Regions from separate parts of the Vibrio sp. VPAP30 genome, predicted to be linked through region 2. Evidence: predicted binding sites of a transcription regulator. Region 2 holds the regulator's gene; each other region holds the start of a gene.
The links. Region 2 encodes PurR, which represses purine synthesis genes. Its sites were predicted from a motif close to TNANGNAAACGTTTNCNTNA; they were not measured.
Positions count from the first base shown of each region.

Region 1: the regulator PurR is predicted to act here: its motif matches at 1,903-1,922, upstream of folD (bifunctional methylenetetrahydrofolate dehydrogenase/methenyltetrahydrofolate cyclohydrolase FolD).
Region 3: the regulator PurR is predicted to act here: its motif matches at 3,390-3,409, upstream of purM (phosphoribosylformylglycinamidine cyclo-ligase).

Region 1 covers NZ_LBLS01000016.1:170,394-176,986, reverse strand. Annotated here, with positions in the region: gene ZX61_RS05070 (hypothetical protein) at 1-1,293, opposite strand, end outside; tRNA gene ZX61_RS05065 (tRNA-Arg) at 1,712-1,788, opposite strand; gene folD (bifunctional methylenetetrahydrofolate dehydrogenase/methenyltetrahydrofolate cyclohydrolase FolD) at 1,990-2,850, shown strand; gene ZX61_RS05055 (NupC/NupG family nucleoside CNT transporter) at 2,960-4,159, opposite strand; gene ZX61_RS05050 (LysR family transcriptional regulator) at 4,387-5,328, opposite strand; gene ZX61_RS05045 (lytic murein transglycosylase) at 5,386-6,351, opposite strand; gene ZX61_RS05040 (YcgL domain-containing protein) at 6,395-6,593, opposite strand, start outside.
Region 2 covers NZ_LBLS01000043.1:491,877-498,469, forward strand. Annotated here, with positions in the region: gene glgA (glycogen synthase GlgA) at 1-965, shown strand, start outside; gene ZX61_RS22455 (alpha/beta fold hydrolase) at 1,125-1,934, shown strand; gene ZX61_RS22460 (DUF2007 domain-containing protein) at 1,931-2,236, opposite strand; gene ZX61_RS22465 (TVP38/TMEM64 family protein) at 2,236-2,928, opposite strand; gene ZX61_RS22470 (TfoX/Sxy family DNA transformation protein) at 3,074-3,664, opposite strand; cyclic di-GMP riboswitch class I at 3,804-3,890, opposite strand; gene purR (HTH-type transcriptional repressor PurR) at 4,034-5,041, opposite strand; gene torD (molecular chaperone TorD) at 5,253-5,900, opposite strand; gene torR (two-component system response regulator TorR) at 6,138-6,593, shown strand, end outside.
Region 3 covers NZ_LBLS01000043.1:207,109-213,701, reverse strand. Annotated here, with positions in the region: tRNA gene ZX61_RS21255 (tRNA-Pro) at 119-195, opposite strand; gene ZX61_RS23855 (DUF3149 domain-containing protein) at 556-696, shown strand; gene smrA (DNA endonuclease SmrA) at 855-1,436, shown strand; gene rluF (23S rRNA pseudouridine(2604) synthase RluF) at 1,531-2,556, shown strand; gene upp (uracil phosphoribosyltransferase) at 2,669-3,295, opposite strand; gene purM (phosphoribosylformylglycinamidine cyclo-ligase) at 3,474-4,514, shown strand; gene purN (phosphoribosylglycinamide formyltransferase) at 4,517-5,158, shown strand; gene ZX61_RS21225 (tellurite resistance TerB family protein) at 5,278-5,931, shown strand; gene ZX61_RS21220 (YaeP family protein) at 6,051-6,257, shown strand; gene ZX61_RS21215 (DUF4250 domain-containing protein) at 6,257-6,448, shown strand; gene ZX61_RS21210 (DUF3622 domain-containing protein) at 6,511-6,593, opposite strand, start outside.

The DNA of each region.
Region 1 (6,593 bases), on a different contig from region 2:
ACAGCTAATCGTCATTGCGATATCTTTCCTAGCCACATTAACCTGCCTCAACTCTTCCAACCATTGCTTGGCAAGATCCAGACATCCAATATGAAGCGCGACAGCAAGCATAACGAACTTGCGGTGCTCTAATTTCGTTTGAACATACAGAACCTCAAGCCGCTTAGGTGAGCACACAGGATTGAAGCCATTGACTTGAAATAGCAACTGATACAAGCCTTTTGACAGCTTATGGCTATCAATTAAGTCATGCTCTTGAATTGCAAGAATCACTTTCAATGAAGTTTTTAAAGTCGCAGGGTTCATCCTATTTTGCGTCTTAAGTGCTATCAGAGCTTCAAGGAATAAACGCAGCTCTTCGATCAGAATCAGTTCTCCGTCATCCAATACTGAGTCATAGTCAATCTTAGCAAGGAACACTGAGGCTTTACGATAGTCAGACTGCACAATACACAGCATCACGCACTTTAAAGTAAGATGAACGACATGTGGGTAACGGATCGACAGCTTAATCATTACTCGAACCGCTTTATCTAAGTCACAATCGAGCAGGGAATGACGAGCTGTGAGTTGCGCGACTAGGGGATCATCTGGATAGCCGAGCAGCTCATATTCATGAGCGAGTTCGAGTGCTTCTTCATTGTGACCAAGTTCATCATGCAAAGAAATCAGTTTCACTATTGGCCAACGATGTTTCACGCGCCGAGCGAGCTGCTTAAGAACCTGAATCGCGGAATCGTGCTTGTCTTGTTTTACATAGCATTCGACGACGACTTTGTAAAAATCCAGCCACTCTATCCCTTTCTTTTTGGATTGGAGATTACAAATTTCTATCGCATCATCGAATAAACCAATATCCAGCTTTTTGTGCACTTTTGACAGTATCGAGCGCTTAATTAAACTGCTAAAGATAAGATGTTTAAACTGATTGTAGTTAAACGGGTGACCTAGGATATTGTCCGGCTCCAACTCCTCAGCCCCTCTAAGATGTTCATCGTCACTGCTATTAACAACCACAACAAATGAACAATCATGTGAATGAGCCAGACTTTGCTGATACAAATAATGATACTTGGGACCAACAACCCTCTTCTTACTCGCATAAGAACAAATAATCAGATCAAAGCGATACTGATTGACGAATTGCTTAAATGTCATCACGTTTTGAGCCTTGTGCAACTTATCCTCTGCACCACCCATTTTCTTCAACATATTCTTTATCGAAGACGATAACATACTGTTTTCTTCAACAATGAGTATCCGCTTATCGCTTAAGTCTTGTTTGTCCGCCATGTATCTACATCTATCAATTTTATTTCAACTGAGTGCTAGGTAAAGACGACATGTAAATGCTCACCACTAGCCGAAGACCTAGATACACGAGCAGGCGAATAGTTACAAATTAATCATTATAAAAATAAAATTTCTTTTTATTTTTCAATCAAATACAAGACTTTCCAGCCACCAATAAGCATTCACAAGCTTAAACATAAAAACACAAGCATTTATAAATCAAATAATTAATGATTAAAACTTCACCAAAGGGAATTTAATTTTCCCGAAACCAGGAAGTGAGTTCATTGATTACAACAGTAGAAGCGGTGCAGAAGCGAAGAAAGACAAAAAGGTACTGGCCTGCAAAGCCAGATGACTTTGTTTTAAAAAAGCAAAAACCCGATAACTCTATGAGCTATCGGGTTCCTTAAATAAATGGCACGCCCTGTAGGATTCGAACCTACGACCACATCCTTAGAAGGGACGTGCTCTATCCAGCTGAGCTAAGGGCGCGCTACAGGAAAAGGATTATACGAGTTCGAATTCTTAAAACAAGGGATTTTAATAACATTATGATCTGACTGACTAAAAAAAAGTCACAGAATTCTATTTTGATTAAAAACACCACAAAGCAAACGTTTGCTTCTAGATGTTCGTCAAATAATTTGCGACAATGCGCTGCAAATAATTCGCCATTCTTATTAAAGGAAAGTCATGACTGCTCAAAATATTGATGGAACTCTAATTTCCCAAACTGTTCGCTCAGAAGTTGCTGCTCGTGTAAAAGCTCGTAAAGAAGCGGGTTTACGCGCGCCTGGCCTTGCAGTCGTTCTTGTCGGCGAAGATCCGGCTTCTCAAGTTTATGTCGGTAGCAAGCGTCGCGCATGTGAAGAAGTCGGCTTTGTCTCTAAATCTTTTGACCTTCCGGCGACAACAACAGAAGAAGAACTACTCGCGCTTATTGACAAGCTCAACAGTGATACTGAGATTGACGGTATTCTTGTTCAGTTGCCGCTTCCAGCAGGTATTGATACAACACATGTACTGGAGCGCATTCACCCAGAGAAAGACGTTGATGGCTTCCACCCTTACAACGTAGGCCGTTTAGCACAGCGAATTCCTAAGCTACGTTCTTGTACCCCAAAAGGGATTATTACTCTACTAGAGCGTTATAACATTAACCTACGTGGCATGCATGCTGTAGTCGTCGGTGCATCAAACATTGTCGGTCGCCCCATGACGCTTGAGCTACTGCTGGCGGGCTGTACAACAACAACCTGTCACCGTTTCACCAAAGACCTTGAATCGCACATTCGCCAAGCTGATTTGGTTGTGGTAGCAGTAGGTAAACCAAACTTTATTCCTGGTAACTGGATTAAAGAAGGTGCGGTTGTGGTTGATGTCGGTATTAATCGCCTTGAGTCAGGTAAACTTGTCGGTGATGTGGACTATGACAAGGCGAAAGAGCGCGCGAGCTTTATTACTCCAGTGCCAGGAGGTGTTGGGCCAATGACCGTCGCAAGTCTAATTGAAAATACCATGCTAGCTTGTGAGCAGTTCCATACTAAGAAATAGAAGCGAGAAAAGATTGGAGGGTTGGCACTCAATGCCAACCCTTTTTATTACCATCATCCCCGAGAGCGAGCGTTCTCGCATCTCGAAGGACGAAGTCCGCTCTCGACTCCTAAAGGCTGAGAATCACACCCGCAATCGAAGCGCTCATTAAGTTTGCCATCACACCTGCCGCAATAGCACGGAAGCCATATTTTGAAATAAATGGGCGCTTTTCAGGAACTAGACTACCTAAACCACCGATTAACATTGCCATTGTTGAGATATTCGCAAAGCCACAAAGCGCAAAAGTAACAATCGCTTGAGAATGCTCACTTAGCTGCGCTTTTACATCCATTAACTGGATAAAGGCCACGAACTCATTAACCACAATTTTATTACCAATTAATGAGCCTGCTGTAATTGCCTCACTCCATGGAATACCGAGTAACCAAGCAACTGGGGCAAAAAGGTAACCAAGGATTAGCTCAAAGCTGAGTTCGATACCGACTAGGCCACCAAGCCAACCTAGCATTCCGTTCAGCATCGCAATCACACTAATAAATGCCAATAAGGTTGCACCAACAGCTACCGCAATACGTAAACCAGACATTGCACCATCTGCCATCGCCTCTACCACATTGGTTGCTTTCGGCATATCTGCGTTATCGAGTTCAGTGCTTGAGCTAATGGCCTCTGTTTCTGGAACTAACATTTTCGCCATTAACAGACCTGCTGGCGCAGACATGAATGCCGCGGCAATAAGGAAGTTTAGATCAACACCTAACGACGCATAGCCGACCAAAGTACCACCAGCAACAGAAGCTAAACCACCACACATGACGGCAAAAAACTGAGAGTCGGTCATTTGTCTAAGGTAAGGCTTAACCACTAGTGGTGCTTCTATCATGCCAACAAATATATTGGCGGTTGCAGATAGTGACTCTGCACGGCCAATACCTAGCAACTTTTGTAAGCCACCACCAATTAGGTTAATCACCTTTGGCATTAGACCAATATGATACAAGCCTGAGATCAGTGCCGAGAAGAAGATGATGATGCCCAATACGTTAATCGCAAATGTAAAACCACCTGTCGCCAAACCACCAAACAAGAAAGCGATGCCTTCCTGACCATAGTTAATAAGGTTTGAAACCGCACCTGTCACACTATTTAGTGCCTCTTTACCCGCAGGGACATAAAGCACCAGCAGAGCAAAAGTGATTTGCAGAGCAAAAGCCAACGAAACCGTTTTTAAATTGATTTTCTTTCTATTTGTAGAAAGCAGCCATGCCGTAAACAGGATGGCGACAATGCCTAGAATTGAGTTCATAGATTGGATCCGACATTAAGGGAACAAGAGTGGCGTCGGAGTTTAGTGATATAAAAATGAGATGCAAATCACAGTTGTTAACCGGATGTAGTTTGGTTAGCACAAATAACCACCAACACTTTATCTCATTGATTTTTAACCATATAAACGTTTGCTTGGGTCGATATTTTCTGTATAGAAATTATGTTTATAACCTAAGAAAAATTAACTTATCAAACCATATCCAGTTAAGGTTTCTGAATATAAGGATCTAGTTTCTTATCCCAGTAGCAAGGACTGCCAATTTGCTGCTTAATAAATTCGATCACGGCAACAGTCTTCTTGGGCAGATAACGTCGGCTCGGGTACACAGCGTAAAACGGCATACTTTGCGAGGCGGTCCAATCAGGAAATAGCTGGATAAGTTGACCATTTTTAAACTCATCACCGATGAGATACGTGGCAAGATACGCAATCCCCCACCCCGCCACAGCAGCATCACGAACAGCCTCAGCTAAGTCAACTGAATAGTTCCCTGAGACCTTAATATTTAGGAGTTCTTGTTGTTTAGTAAAAGCCCATCGAGTGTAGTCTCTCTCCCAACTCCTATAGATCAAGCAATTATGTTCTGTCAATTCATTTGGATGACTGGGAGTTTGATGTTGGACTAAATAGTCGGGAGAAGCAGCAACGACAAACTGAGAATCAGCTAAACGTTGAGCCACGTATCCTTCAGGTAAGTGCTCATTATTCGTGATCCAGAGATCTAGTCCTTCTTCTAGCATATCGACCTTATAGTCGAATAGGTGAACCTCGACTTGCAAACTAGGATATTGTCGTCGTAATTCATCAATTGCAGGAATGATATGCAAAGTACCAAATGACTGCGATAAACCAATTTTCACTAAGCCCGCCACTTCATCGCGCTGACTTTCAACTTCAAGCTGCGCTTCACCGATAATGGTAACCAATTGAGCACAGTGTTCATAAAATCTCTGCCCTGCTTCTGTCGGTGTAAAACTGCGTGTAGTGCGTTGCACCAGCTTCACACCTAACGACGACTCAAGCTGAGCCAATTGCTTACTCACATGGGAAACTGATACCCCTAGGCTCTTAGCAGCCAAGGTAAAGTTCTTATGTTTTAGCAAGGCAGCAAATACCACCATTTGTGCAGCACGTTCTGAAAGCACACTCTCTCCAAAATGAAAAAGGAGCTCAATTGAACTCCTTTGGTTTGCGTTGTTTATCTACAGTGTAATTCTATCCGCTAGATGACTGACGGCTAGTGCAAAATAGTAAGAGCGGTTCCACTTCATCAAAACATTATAGTTGTTGTAGACCAGATAAACTCGACCATTCGCATTATCTGGTGCAGTCAACCATGCATCCACATCGACTTTAGGCAGCGCGCTACCATCATAACGAGTGATACCAAGTCGATTCCATTCGGCTAAAGTTTTTTCTTTACCTTCAACCCTGCCCTCTAAGTTCATGTCAAAATCTTGTGGCAATTTAACTTGGCGCCCCCAAGTAAACTTGTCATCCCAACCTGACTGGCTCAAATAGTTCGCGGCTGACGCGAACACGTCCGCTTCGGTATTCCAGATATCTTTCTTACCATCTCCGCTTCCATCTGCGGCATAAGAAAGAAATGAGCTTGGCATAAACTGACACTGGCCCATTGCGCCTGCCCAAGAGCCTTTAAAGTCATCAACCTCAATGTGCCCTTCTTCTAATATTTGTAGTGCAGCCATCGCTTCCCTACGGAAGAAAGCTTCACGGCGACCGTCGTAAGCAAGCGTTGATAACGCATCTATCACTCTGTAATTACCAGTGAATTTGCCAAAATTACTTTCGACACCCCATAACGCGACGATAAAACGTGGCTGTACACCGTATTCTTCACCAATTCGACTCAGCTCTGCATAGTGTTCTTTGTACAGCGCTTTCGCTTGCTTAACCTTCCAGTCGGGTACTGCACGAGGAATATACTCGTCCAGCGTTAATTTCTTTTCCGGCTGGTTTTTATCCGCTTTAATCGCACGTGGCTTATGGGTTACATTCTCGAAAGCCTGAGTGATAACCAGTTCTGAGATGCCCTTGGTTCGCGCTTCTTGTTTTAGGCCTTCAACATATTGTTCAAAACTCACCTCATTGGCATAAACAGAGGTGGCAAAAGTGAACCCTAGAACGACTGACAGTATTTTTTTCACATTGCCCTCCTTGAGCAAATGAAACCAACAATCAAATTATTTTTTACTCTTTAGATTGCTGACGAGCTTGTTTTTGTTCTTTATATTCATCGAGTAGGTTTTTTGGCGGCGGTGGTACTTGTAAGAAAAAACCGTCATCTTTAAGCGACTGTTTGACTTTTTCCACATCAACTTGTGCCAGCGTACGCCCTTCCAGTTTGACCACCATAACCATAATAGGTTTGCCAAACATTTGCATTAAA
Region 2 (6,593 bases):
GCATTCTGTCGGTGCATAATGCGGTTTTTAAAGGGGTGTTTAGTTACGATGAGTTGCCAAACTTACCTGAAATGCATACCCACTACGTCCCCGATGCTGCGGTGAGCTTGACGCACGTTACCATGCTGAGAGCTGGAGTGATGAATGCAGATAAGATCAATGCCGTGAGCCCGACTTATGCAGAGGAACTTAAAACCGAGCTAGGAAGCCATGGTATGGCGGCCGAGTTCCAGCAGCGCTCTGCTGATTTGGTCGGTATTCTCAATGGTTGTGACTACACAGCTTGGAATCCGCAGAATGACACCTATTTGCCAGTCAATTACAAGCCAAATCGTCAGAGTATGATTCGTGGTAAAAAAGCATGTAAACGTGAGTTGCAGGCGCGAGTAGGACTAGAGGCACAAGATATTGCAGTCTATGGCATGGTTTGTCGTCTGACTCATCAAAAGGGTGTCCACTATTTGTTGCCAATACTTGGAGACTTTCTCAAGTACCAGGTTCAAGTGGTCATCGTTGGTACCGGAGATCCAGCTCTTGCCGCTCAGCTTAAAGAGGTGGCGGCACAACACAGTGATAATTTTGTTTTTGTGGAGGCCTACGATAACGAACTGGCGCACTTGGTTGAAGCAGGCTCCGATTTTTTCATTATGCCGTCAGAATTTGAACCTTGTGGTTTGAACCAAATTTATAGTATGGCTTATGGCACATTGCCAATTGTGCGTGGTGTTGGGGGCCTAAGAGATAGCGTTAATGATTATGATGCAGATCCTGAGGTTGCAACTGGGTTTGTCTTCTATGAGCCCGAGCCAGCGGCTTTGCTTCATGTTTTGCAGCGTTCTTTGTTACTGTATGCTCAGCAGCCCAATGAAGTTAAACGCGCGCAGCTTTATGCTATGGAGCAAGACTTCTGTTGGAACAAAGCGGCGGATGAATATATAACTTTGTACCGTAGTGCATTAAGCTGAAAACGATATGAAATAAGGCGTCTTAAAGGCGCCTTTTTGATGGTTGCTTACATTTTTAATAAAAGAATAATTAAGATTTGACGCATTTTGACGTAAATCCCTCTATGTTTATGCTAATCTCCGTAACCAAATTTTGAACTTGAGTATTCGTTTTTAAATATGAGTGACGCTTTACTTTTCCACAAAACCTATGCCCACCCAACAAGCGATGAATGGGTCGTTTTTGTGCATGGTGCTGGTGGAAGTTCATCAATCTGGTTTAAACAGATTAAAGCGTACAAGCAGCACTTTAATTTGTTGCTAATCGACCTTCGAGGTCACGGCAAATCCAACCAACTGATCAAAGAGCTGATCGCCAATCGCTACACATTCAAATCGGTAACAATGGACATCTTAAAGGTACTAGATCATCTTAAGATTCGTTCAGCGCATTTTGTTGGAATGTCACTGGGTACGATTATTGTTCGAAATTTGGCAGAGCTTGCGACAGATCGAGTAAAGTCAATGGTGCTTGGCGGCGCTGTCACGCGGTTTAACGTGCGTTCACAGATATTGGTCCGTTTAGGCGGTATGTGTAAGCATGTCGTGCCTTACATGTGGCTGTATAGCCTATTTGCTTATATCGTGATGCCACAGCGTACTCAAAGAGAGTCTCGACACCTATTTATCCACGAAGCAAAGAAACTGTGTCAAAAAGAATTTAAGCGTTGGTTTATCCTTACTGCCGAAGTCAATCCTCTGATGAAGTATTTCAAAGATAGAGAGTTACCAATACCAACCCTCTATTTGATGGGAGAACGGGACTATATGTTTATCCAGCCCGTGAAAGAGATGGTCGCAGTCCATAGGCAGAGTCAGCTTCAAGAAATTCGTGACTGCGGACACGTTTGTAACGTTGAACGACCAGAAGAGTTCAATCACCACTCAATTTCGTTTATTCAGCAGCAAATTAAAGCGCCTAACAGTTAAGGTGCAGTTTCGCCGCATTGCCAACATGCGCCAAACTGGGACTCGTTGGACTCACCACAATTGCTACAGTTCCAATTTGAACCTATCTGCGCATTCCTAAACTCTTTGATGACTGCATTGGCTTGAATGATTTGACTGTGATTCAGCAGCCAGATGTAAGGTTCGCTGCTCTCTCCAAATGGCACTTCACCCTGTAAGCCAAATACGCCTTCTCCGCGTACTTCACATTCGATATGGCAAGACTTTAAAAGCTCACAAACAATGTGAGCTTCGGTAGGTGTCGATGCCGAGTAGATTCTCATCAAGCATTGCCATTTGAAGTTGAAGGAGAGGCCTTAACCTTCGCCATGATCCATTTAGCAATGACGGGGAACAGTCCCAATAAGGCAAAAGATGCCAGCACCGTCGGAGACACTATGCCAGACAAGCTTTCAATTTGAGCCAGTTGCGTGCCAGCGTTCAAGTAGACAGCGGTGCCAGGCAACATGCCTAATTGGCTAACAAGGTAAAAACGTACCGTTGCGATTGGGGTTAAACCCATGAGCAAGTTGATCAGGAAAAATGGGAACACTGGAATCAAGCGAAGAGAAAAAAGGTAGAATGCACCGTCTTTCTCAACGCCTTGGTTAATGGCATTGAGTTTCTCACCAAATTTGCTCTGTACCCAATCACGTAGCAAATATCGACTACTTAAAAATGCAAGGGTTGCACCTATTGTACTGGCGAATGAAACCAGCAGTAGGCTAGTCCAGAAACCAAATAGTGCGGCGCCTAGCAGCGTCACAACTGCAGCTCCGGGGATAGAAAAGGCCGTAATAGCTATGTAAGCCAGAAAATAAGTGGCCGCTGCAACCGTAAAGTTGTCGGCAATAAAGGTAGCCAACTCAGCTTGTTGGGCTTTCGCATTTTCCAGCGTGAGATATTGACCAAAGTTTACGCCTAGTAAAACAATTAGTGCAACGAAGAGAATACCAAGGACGATTTTTTTATTCATGTTGAAGCTGCTCCATCTTACATCGAGGATAGATGTATTAAGTGTTACTAGACAAGACAGGGAAAGCAAGCAGCAAATTTCATTGCGATGGATAAAAATAAAAAAGTCAGCGCTGTGGCTGACTTCTTAGATAAGTACTGCTTGATTAACTAACTTGAGTTAATAGCTCTTGACGACGGCTTTGAGGAATGACCGACCAGTGAGTTCCGTTGATCGCGCCTTCCAATGCCCATAAAAGTTCGATATTTACATCGGCAGAGTGTGTGGATTGAATGGCTTTGAAAGCGTGAACTGCACCGACGTCTTCAAGGTTTTTAACCGACTCAATACCTGCCTTTTTAAGCATTCTCTCAGTAGCGAGCCTTAGGTTAGGTAGATCTTTCAAGCGATTTGGTTTTGCTTGCGACTGACTTTGTTTTTCTACGTTCGCTGCTCTGAGTGCGACGTTAGCAATCTCTAGGGCTTTACTGCTGTCTGACGCCAAATCGTCACACAAAGCAAAGTACTTAGTTACGACAGGGAAACCACGTTTTTTGTAAACATAGGGTTCGAGCCCTTGAGATTTAAACTGTTTAGCGAGAGTGGCATCCGCGCGTACGTGAAGCTTATCGTTGACTACAAGTGCGAACATGGTGTCATCGGCAAAAATGCCAAAACCACCAAACATTGAGCGAGACTTAATATGGCCTAACTGCTCAAACAAACGCATTGAGTCTTTTAGTATTGGTTTATCCATGCTGTGTTTTCTCGGTGTATATGTATACGCCACCAATGCAGGTCCGAGAGATTAGCAAAATAATGCAGATACAATGTCAGTAAGGTGTCATACGAGCTCAAGAACAAGTAAAAACGGTATGACAGTTTGCATATTCGCCATCGGCAACCCCGCTACCAGACAATAAATTGTTTAAGGCCGGAGGCTTTGCGTCCCACCCTTTCGGAGTGGTTTGCCCTGTTCGTGGCATTAATCGAACATTTTAAGAATAAATAAAACTGCGCAGAGCATCACATTTGAATGGGATAAATGTGATATTGGTTCAATAAATAGGGGGGATATATACGCTTAGCCAATAAAACGACTACTAGCTAAGCGTTTGACTTGAGGTTACTTATTTAGATTGCGAACGGTTTTACGCTCGACGATTTCAGGGTGCATTTCGAACACGCGTTTGTCATGTTCTTTATCTTTAATGCGCTCTAGAAGGATCTCAAAGGCGTTTTTACCTACACGTCGTTTTGGTTGGTGAACCGTTGTTAGTGGAGGAGAGAAGTATTCTGCAAGCTCAATATTGTCGTAACCAATCACCGACATATCTTGCGGGATTTGAATGCCTTTCTGCTGTAATCGACTCATCAGGCCTAATGCCATTGTATCGTTGAAACAGAACACAGCTGTCGGCTTGTTATCCATTGCTACGATCTTATCTGCCGCCAATACCGCGGTATCACACTCAAAGTTGCCTTCTAAGATCCAGTCTTCATTGACGGGCAGTTTAGCTTCAGCCATAGCACGCTTGAAGCCTCGAATACGTTCGACACAAGCTGCTTTTTCAAAGTGACCGCTCAGGCAAGCAATCTCCTTGTGGCCATGCTCGATTAAATACTTGGTCGCAAGGTATCCACCTTCTTCTGAGTTGTCGATGATCTTATCTGCTTGAGAGCTTTCTGGCCCCCAATCCATAACAACTTTAGGGATGTCCTTGTGGCGATCTAACATCTCGCTCAGCTCTTCAGTCAGATCGGAACACATGACTAGAATGCCATCTACCCGCTTTTCAGCAAGCATACGAATGTAGTCACGCTGCTTTTCATAGATACCACCTGTGTTACACAAGATCAGAGTGTAACCTTGGCGATAACAGTAGCTTTCTACGCCGTCGATAACTTCAGAGAAAAATAGGTTAGTCGATTGAGTAACTAGCATACCAATTGTGCGAGTTGTGTTGCACTTAAGGCTTCGCGCAACGGCACTTGGCGCGTAGTTAAGCTCATTTACCGCTTCCATCACTTTTTCTTGTGTCGCTTCTGCAACAAAGCGTGTCTTGTTGATGACGTGAGACACGGTGGTTGTTGAAACACCTGCAAGGCGAGCAACATCTTTAATAGTGGCCATAAATTCTGTCCTGTCGATGACTGCCACGAGAATATATTCAGTTTAGAATAAGTTGGCAGAAAGTATCAGAAACACAAAAACCGCTCTTATTTAGCGGTTTGTATTTGAATAGTTCATTTTTATCGTTTGCGGTCACGATTTTAGACCGCAATCTGACTGAGGGCAAACAAAATTCGTTGTCCTGACCTGTGCCAGTTCACATTGTCAGACTCTACTCGCCGATTAAGTATGCGCAGTCCAATTCCAAGAATGCCACTGTTAGAGACGTAATAGCAGAGTAAAAACCGAACTCATCGAGCGTTTGGCACTTAGCCGAAAACTTAGGTGCCCAGCTTAGAATGTGCTGGCGAATGAAGCTCTCTTGCTCGATAAGTGCTTCTTCAATATGGCGCTCTTGTTCGAGTTCATTGGAGCGAATGATGAGATTGCCTAGAAAATCGAGTTCAATGGCAATGTGATCAGCAGGCTCGTTTAAGCTTTCATCGACAGCAACGCCATGCTCTAGCATTAACGCTTCCATCTCTTTCGCCGGCTTGTCATCGAGTAGGCCCGACTCGCCGATGTACATAGAAGCATAAGGCAGTGCAGAGTCGCGGTCAGATTTCAAAAACAGATCACAAAAGTCAGCGGCTAATTCAAGCTGAGCATCTTCGCGATCGATCAAGCGATTGAGTGCGTCAATGACACGATCAATCGACGGTTTGAGATCGGCATTCTCGCCAAGGCCAGTAAGGAAAGAGCGGATTTGAGCTGAATGGTACTGCTCAAGGTTCTCTTCGGTTAGCTCTTTGGCGTAAAGGCTTGAAAGCCACCAATAGATTTCTGCACGTTTTTCGTTGAATGCTTTGATTTCTTGCATTAGGTATCACTCCCAAAATAACTACCTATTAGTGTAACTAATAAAAATGAATAGCGGTAATGGCTTACGTGACAATAAAAGACGAATTATGAGCATTTATTAACAAGGGCGGAGGTTTTGTCTTGAATCAATAAAAAATCATCTTTCTCGTTTTTAAAGTGATAAATACTAGAAATGTTACTATTTATGAATAGAATAAATGATAGAACTATTCCCAATGCAAATTAAGTGGTGCAGATGAGTTATCATGTACTAGTAGTAGAAGATGACGTAGTGACTCGCAGCAAGCTCGTTGGCTACTTTCAGAACGAAGGTTACCAAGTCAGCGAAGCAGAAAGCGGTGAGCAGATGCGAGACATGCTACAAAACAACGCGATTGATTTGGTGATGTTGGATATTAATCTACCGGGTGAAGATGGATTAATGCTAACTCGCGAACTACGCAGTCAATCAGACATTGGAATTATCCTAGTAACAGGACGCACGGACAGCATCGACAAAATTGTTGGCCTCGAAATGGGCGCCGATGACTATGTCACTAAACCTTTTGAATTACGAGAGCTACTGGTTCGAGTTAAGAACTTATTGTGGCGAATTTCCGCTGCACGTAATTCGTCAGGAGTGGATAGCGCAGCGAAGCAAGATGATAATGTTGTTCGCTTTGGCGAGTGGACGTTTGATGTTCAGCGCCGC
Region 3 (6,593 bases), 280 kb from region 2:
CTAAAAGTAGTCAGTGAAGAGCCATTCTTTGAACATCAGGCGAACCCACCTCGGTTCGAATCTCTACACCATGAATGCAAAAAAGGCTCTGCATTTCTGCAGAGCCTTTTTCTAAAGGTGGTCGGTGAAGAGGGATTCGAACCCCCGACCCTCTGGTCCCAAACCAGATGCGCTACCAAGCTGCGCTATTCACCGAAATGTTGACTTGGAAACTTGCGTTACTAAGAGGGTCAACCTCTGGTTCGCCATTCCAAAACCCCTCGATGCGTTACCAAGCACGCTATTTATCGAGATGTTTATTCGAGCTCATTGCCCGTCAACGAAGGCGTATATTACGGATTCTGAATTTGAACGCAAGCCATTTTATTTAACTTTTTGAAAATTTTAGTTCGATTGCCTAAAACACCATCGACGGGCGACAAAGTGTGAGCAAAAACACATCAACAAAAACAAATTCGCAACCTAATAACAACAATTGATCCAGATCAGTGTTGCATATTTAACCACAGTTTACCTTAAACCTTGTCATCACACTTTGTAATCGATGGAGGAACTATGGACTTGTGGCTTGATCTCCTATTTGGTAATGCGGTAGGTCTATCTTCAATGATTGTCATCTTTGGAGCCTTGGGTCTGATGCTGTTCTATGGCGGTTTTATCATCTACAAAGTGATGAACGACAAATCTCCTCACTAGAATCGCTTAGCCCTATTCTTAGAATAGACATTCGCTATGCACCGAAGTAGATACCTTGTCTGCTTCGGTTTTTTATTTCTCCTTCAGCAAACCCTTGATCCCCCCCTTACCTTCACAGGTATAATATCGATATTGATTTCCTACTCTGAGATGTGACTATGTCTCATGATGATGACTTAAGCCTATTTCAACAAATGATGGGCGACGTAAAACCTCTTGAGCAAGATACGACCGAGCATAAAAAGCAACATCAGGTAACCGATGCACAGCTAGCAAAACGCGAGGCGGCAATATGGTTGACCGAAGATGATCCTGAATATCTGTCAATCGATCATGCCCAGATGATAAAGCCTGACGACATTATCGAGTTCAAACGTGATGGCGTACAAGATGGTGTGTACAAGAAGTTACGTCTTGCTAAATATCCGATACAAGCAAGACTAGACTTACACAAGCGCACGCTAGAACAAGCGCGTGATGAAGTAGTTAAGTTCTTAAAGCAGTGTATGCGGATGGATATTCGTACCGTGGTCATTGTTCATGGCAAAGGTGAGCGTTCTAACCCACCAGCATTGATGAAGAGTTTTGTCGCTCAATGGCTAATGCAAATCAAAGAAGTGCAATGTGTTCACAGCGCCCTGCGCTTCCATGGTGGCACTGGTGCCGTGTACGTATTACTACGAAAAAGCGCCGAGAAAAAAATCGAAACTCGTGAACGCCACCAAAAACGACTGGGTTAACAAGTAGCACAGTGCTAGAATATGCGCCCTCTATGTGTTGATATATTGTTCAGCACACCTTTAAACCGCCGTTGTGAAACGTTAGGAGAGCAACATGTCACAAGATAACACAAAGCGCCTGAATAAATTTATCAGTGAAACCGGTTTTTGCTCGCGCCGCGAAGCAGATCGATTAATCGAACAAGGTCGAGTCACAATAAATGGCAACGTACCTGAAATGGGAACAAAAGTGTTACCTGGCGATGATGTCCGTGTAGATGATAAGCCAATCAGCGCGGTGACAGACAAACCAATCTACATCGCACTTAACAAACCAACTGGAATCACCTGCACCACCGAACGTGATATTCCGGGTAACATCGTTGATTTCGTTGGCCACAAAAAACGTATTTTCCCGATTGGTCGTTTAGATAAACCCTCTGACGGGTTGATCTTCCTCACCAACGACGGTGATATCGTCAATAAGATTCTTCGCGCTGGTAATAACCACGAAAAAGAATATGTGGTGCGTGTAGATAAGCCAATCAGCGATGAGTTTATCAAGCAGATGTCTTCTGGGGTCAATATTCTTGATACCATTACACTTCCATGTAAAGTCACCAAAGAGACCAAGTACGCCTTCCGTATTGTGCTGACTCAAGGTCTTAACCGCCAAATTCGTCGTATGTGTGAAGCACTAGGTTATGAAGTATTTAAACTTCGCCGTGTACGTATTATGAACATCTCACTTGACGGCATTCCAAACGGTCAATGGCGTTACCTCACTGATGCTGAAGTCTCTGAGATTCTTGCTATGTGTGAAGGTTCTAGCGGCACGGAAGAAGCCTCAAAGATGGATGGAAAAGGTAAACGCATTCGTAGAGCGACCGATGCTAAATTATTTGATAGCCGTGAAGAAAACCAAGACTCTACTGCACGTCGCAACCAAAAGCAGCGTACCTTTAAGGGCCGCAACGCCGATGAGTTCCGACATGCACCAAACTCTAAAAAAGGCCGCAATACCGCTAAGCAAGATGAGCCAAAAGCGAAGCCAAACAAGAGTAAGACCTTCTACAAGCCAACGAGTGACAAGCCAGCAGCAAAACCACGCTCTGGTGGCACTTTGGGTTTAAAGAAGTAAGCGAGAAGCTCGGTCCCGAATCTCGCAGCGGAGCGCTCTCAAGGACGAAGTCCGTTCCTAAACAAAAGAGGAGCCAATCGGCTCCCCTTTTAATTCACTTAACGTATTTAGCTTATACTGTACCGAAGATCTTATCGCCTGCGTCGCCAAGACCAGGAACAATGTAGCCTTTGTCGTTTAGCTTCTCATCGATAGCTGCAGTAAATAGCTCAACATCTGGGTGAGCTTTTTCTAGCGCTTCGATCCCCTCAGGAGCAGCTACTAGTACCAGCACCTTGATTGACTTACAGCCTTTCTCTTTTAGCAGATCGATAGTCGCGATCATAGAGCCGCCTGTCGCTAACATTGGGTCAACAACCAATGCGATACGCTCATCCATGTTCGATGCTAGTTTGTTAAAGTAAGGTACCGGTTCTAAAGTTTCTTCATCACGGTAGATACCAACAACACTGATACGTGCACTTGGCATATGCTCAAGAACGCCATCCATCATACCTAGACCTGCACGCAGAATTGGTACAACTGTTACCTTCTTACCTTTAATTTGGTCTACTTGTACTGGACCATTCCAACCTTCAATGGTTACTCTTTCTGTTTCAAAGTCTGCAGTCGCTTCATAAGTAAGTAGGCTACCAACTTCTGTTGCTAGCTCACGAAAGCGCTTAGTGCTGATGTCACCTTCTCTCATTAGACCAAGTTTGTGCTTAACAAGAGGGTGTTTTACTTCAACAACTTTCATTTCCATCTCCGGCTTATTTGGTGATTTTTAAACAAACCTCCAGATTATAAACGATTTCGTTCTCAATTTCTTGTTCTAAGACAAAAGAAAAAACTTACGCAAACGTTTGCTATCTATGTTTATCCACTGGTAGAATAGCGCCGTTTTCATATCCAACTTTAAACCAGAGGACTTCCCTGTGAGTGCTGATAACACTTCTCTTAGCTACAAAGACGCTGGCGTTGACATCGATGCAGGCAATGCGCTTGTTGACCGTATTAAAGGTGCAGTAAAACGCACACGTCGCCCAGAAGTAATGGGTGGTATTGGTGGTTTTGGCGCACTATGCGAACTGCCAACTAAATACAAGCAGCCAGTTCTTGTTTCAGGTACAGATGGCGTTGGTACTAAACTGCGCTTAGCTCTGGATATGAAAAAGCACGACACCATCGGTGTTGACTTAGTTGCTATGTGTGTAAACGATCTGATCGTACAAGGTGCTGAGCCATTGTTCTTCTTAGATTACTACGCTACAGGCAAACTCGATGTGGATACTGCTGCTGACGTAGTCTCTGGTATCGCAGACGGCTGTGTACAAGCAGGTTGTGCGCTAATCGGTGGTGAAACGGCTGAAATGCCTGGCATGTACGAAGGCGAAGACTACGACGTTGCCGGCTTCTGCGTTGGCGTTGTTGAAAAAGAAGACGTTATCGACGGCACTAAAGTGGCAGCGGGTGATGCGCTGATTGCTGTCGGTTCAAGCGGTCCACATTCAAACGGTTACTCGTTGATCCGTAAGATTCTCGAAGTATCTGGCGCAGACAAAAACGAAGAACTAGCAGGCCGCACTATTGGTGAACACCTACTAGAACCAACCAAAATTTACATCAAATCAGCACTTAAGATGATTGAGAAGCACGATATCCATGCAATCTCTCACATCACAGGTGGTGGTTTCTGGGAAAACATCCCACGCGTTCTTCCAGAGGGCACTAAAGCAGTTGTCGATGGAAACAGCTGGGAATGGCCTGTTATCTTCAAATGGCTACAAGAAAAAGGCAACGTAACCACTCACGAAATGTACCGCACATTTAACTGTGGTGTTGGCCTTGTTGTTGCTCTACCAAAAGATCAAGCAGATGCTGCTGTGAAGCTTCTTCAGGATGAAGGTGAGAATGCATGGGTAATTGGCGAAATCGCAAACGCTGAAGCAGGCGAAGAACAAGTAGAGATCAAATAAGCATGAAGAGTATTGTTGTTTTAGTTTCAGGAAATGGCTCCAACTTACAGGCGATTATTGACGCATGTAACACCCAAATTACCGGTGGCCGAGTCACTGCCGTATTCTCTAACAAAGCAGGCGTCTATGCTTTAGAACGAGCAGAAAAAGCAGGTTCAGCGGCACATTTCCTTGATCCTAAAGCATTCGATACTCGTGATGCCTTTGACCATGAGTTGATGAAGCAGATCGATGAGTATCAACCTGATGTCATCGTGCTGGCGGGTTACATGCGCATCTTAAGTGGCGAATTCGTTCGTCACTATATGGGACGCATGATTAACATCCACCCTTCTCTATTGCCTAAATACCCTGGATTGAACACTTACCAACGTGCTATCCATGCCGGTGATGAAGAACACGGTACTAGCGTTCACTTTGTCACTGAGCAACTTGATGGTGGACCTGTGATTCTGCAAGCGAAAGTGCCTATTTTTGACGAAGATACGGTCGAGACACTGACTGAGCGTGTTCAAACTCAAGAACACCGTATTTACCCTATGGTGGTAAAATGGTTAGTGGAAGAGCGCTTGGTAATGAAAGATGAAAAAGAAGCCTACCTCGATGGTAAGCTGCTTGGAATCCACGGTCACGCAGAAGACTAATACTCTGCTAAACCCAATCAAATACAAAGACGAGCTCATGCTCGTCTTTTTTCTTTACGACTGTTAATCCTCTATTCATCTTCGCTACCTTATCCTGACAAAAATGACGGAGGTAACGTATGGATCTTAAAAGCCTACTCAATCAAGCCCTTAGCTCAGACATTGTCCAAAAAGGGCAACAGCAGCTTAAGCAGCAATCCAATTCAAACACTCTAAAGTCTTTAGGCGCAGGAGCCGTAGGTGGTGGCTTAGTGAGCCTATTAATGGGTTCGAAGAAGAGCAAAAAGATGGGTAAAAAAGTCGGCAAAAACGCACTAAAGATTGGTGGCGTCGCTGCGCTTGGTGCGTTGGCTTACAAAGTCTACAACGACTATCAAGCTAAGCAGCCTACTTCTTCTCCACAAGAAACATTTAATTCAAATGACAATATCCATAACGAGTTGATCATCAAGGCGATGATTGCCGCCGCTAAGGCTGACGGCCACGTCGATAATGAAGAGATGGAGCGCATTGAGTCCACTCTTACACAAGCTGGTGCCAACACCCAACTTCAGCAATTGATTCACAGCGAACTCAACAAGCCGCTCGACCCAGGTGAAATAGCAAGGCTTGCTCAATCACCACAGCAGGCCTCAGAGGTTTATCTTGCCTCTTTGATTGTGGTTGATGAACAAAACTTTATGGAAAAGGCTTATCTTCAAGAGCTCGCTAAGCAGCTCCAGCTTGCCCCTGAAATCACATTCCAGCTAGAGCAACAACTACAAACTGATTAATTTTGATTAGGTTTTGAACACGTCGTCATACGCTTTGCGTTAGGACAAGCTTACACTTTGAGTTTCCGCATTTGAGTGTGTATATTTGAGAGCAGTTATCATTTATCGGAGTGCAAGCCATGCAAGTATACGGCTGTTGTGAGTTAGTGCGCGAACTGTACGCACAAATAGGAAGCGGCGATCAAGCCTATATACCACAAGCTATTTCATGCGCAGTAAGAGCGTTAAACGAAATCGCTGCTGACGAATCTTTGCCTAAAGAGGCTCGTGAAAAAGCGGCATTTGCGGCGGCAAACTTGCTGATCTCAGATTTTGAGGATAAGTAATGAACTTAGCCAACTTTGAAACAATGGACCCTGTCATGCTGATGAGCATCGTCAACATGAAGCTACGCGATGACTTCGGCGGTGATTTAGACAAGCTTGTCACATTCTTTGATATTGATAAATCAGCGCTAGAAACTAAGTTAGCTTCTGCTGGTTTTGACTTTTTACCTGAAGCTGGGCAATTCCGCTGATCACTGCGTTATCAGATATTAAAAAACCGCCTCGCTGGCGGTTTTTTATTGAATGACGACTATTACTCTTCTTCGAAGAATTCATCTTCATCGTCAAGTTCAGCTTGCGCTGCTGCTGCACGTTTCGCTTCTTCGTAACGTGCTT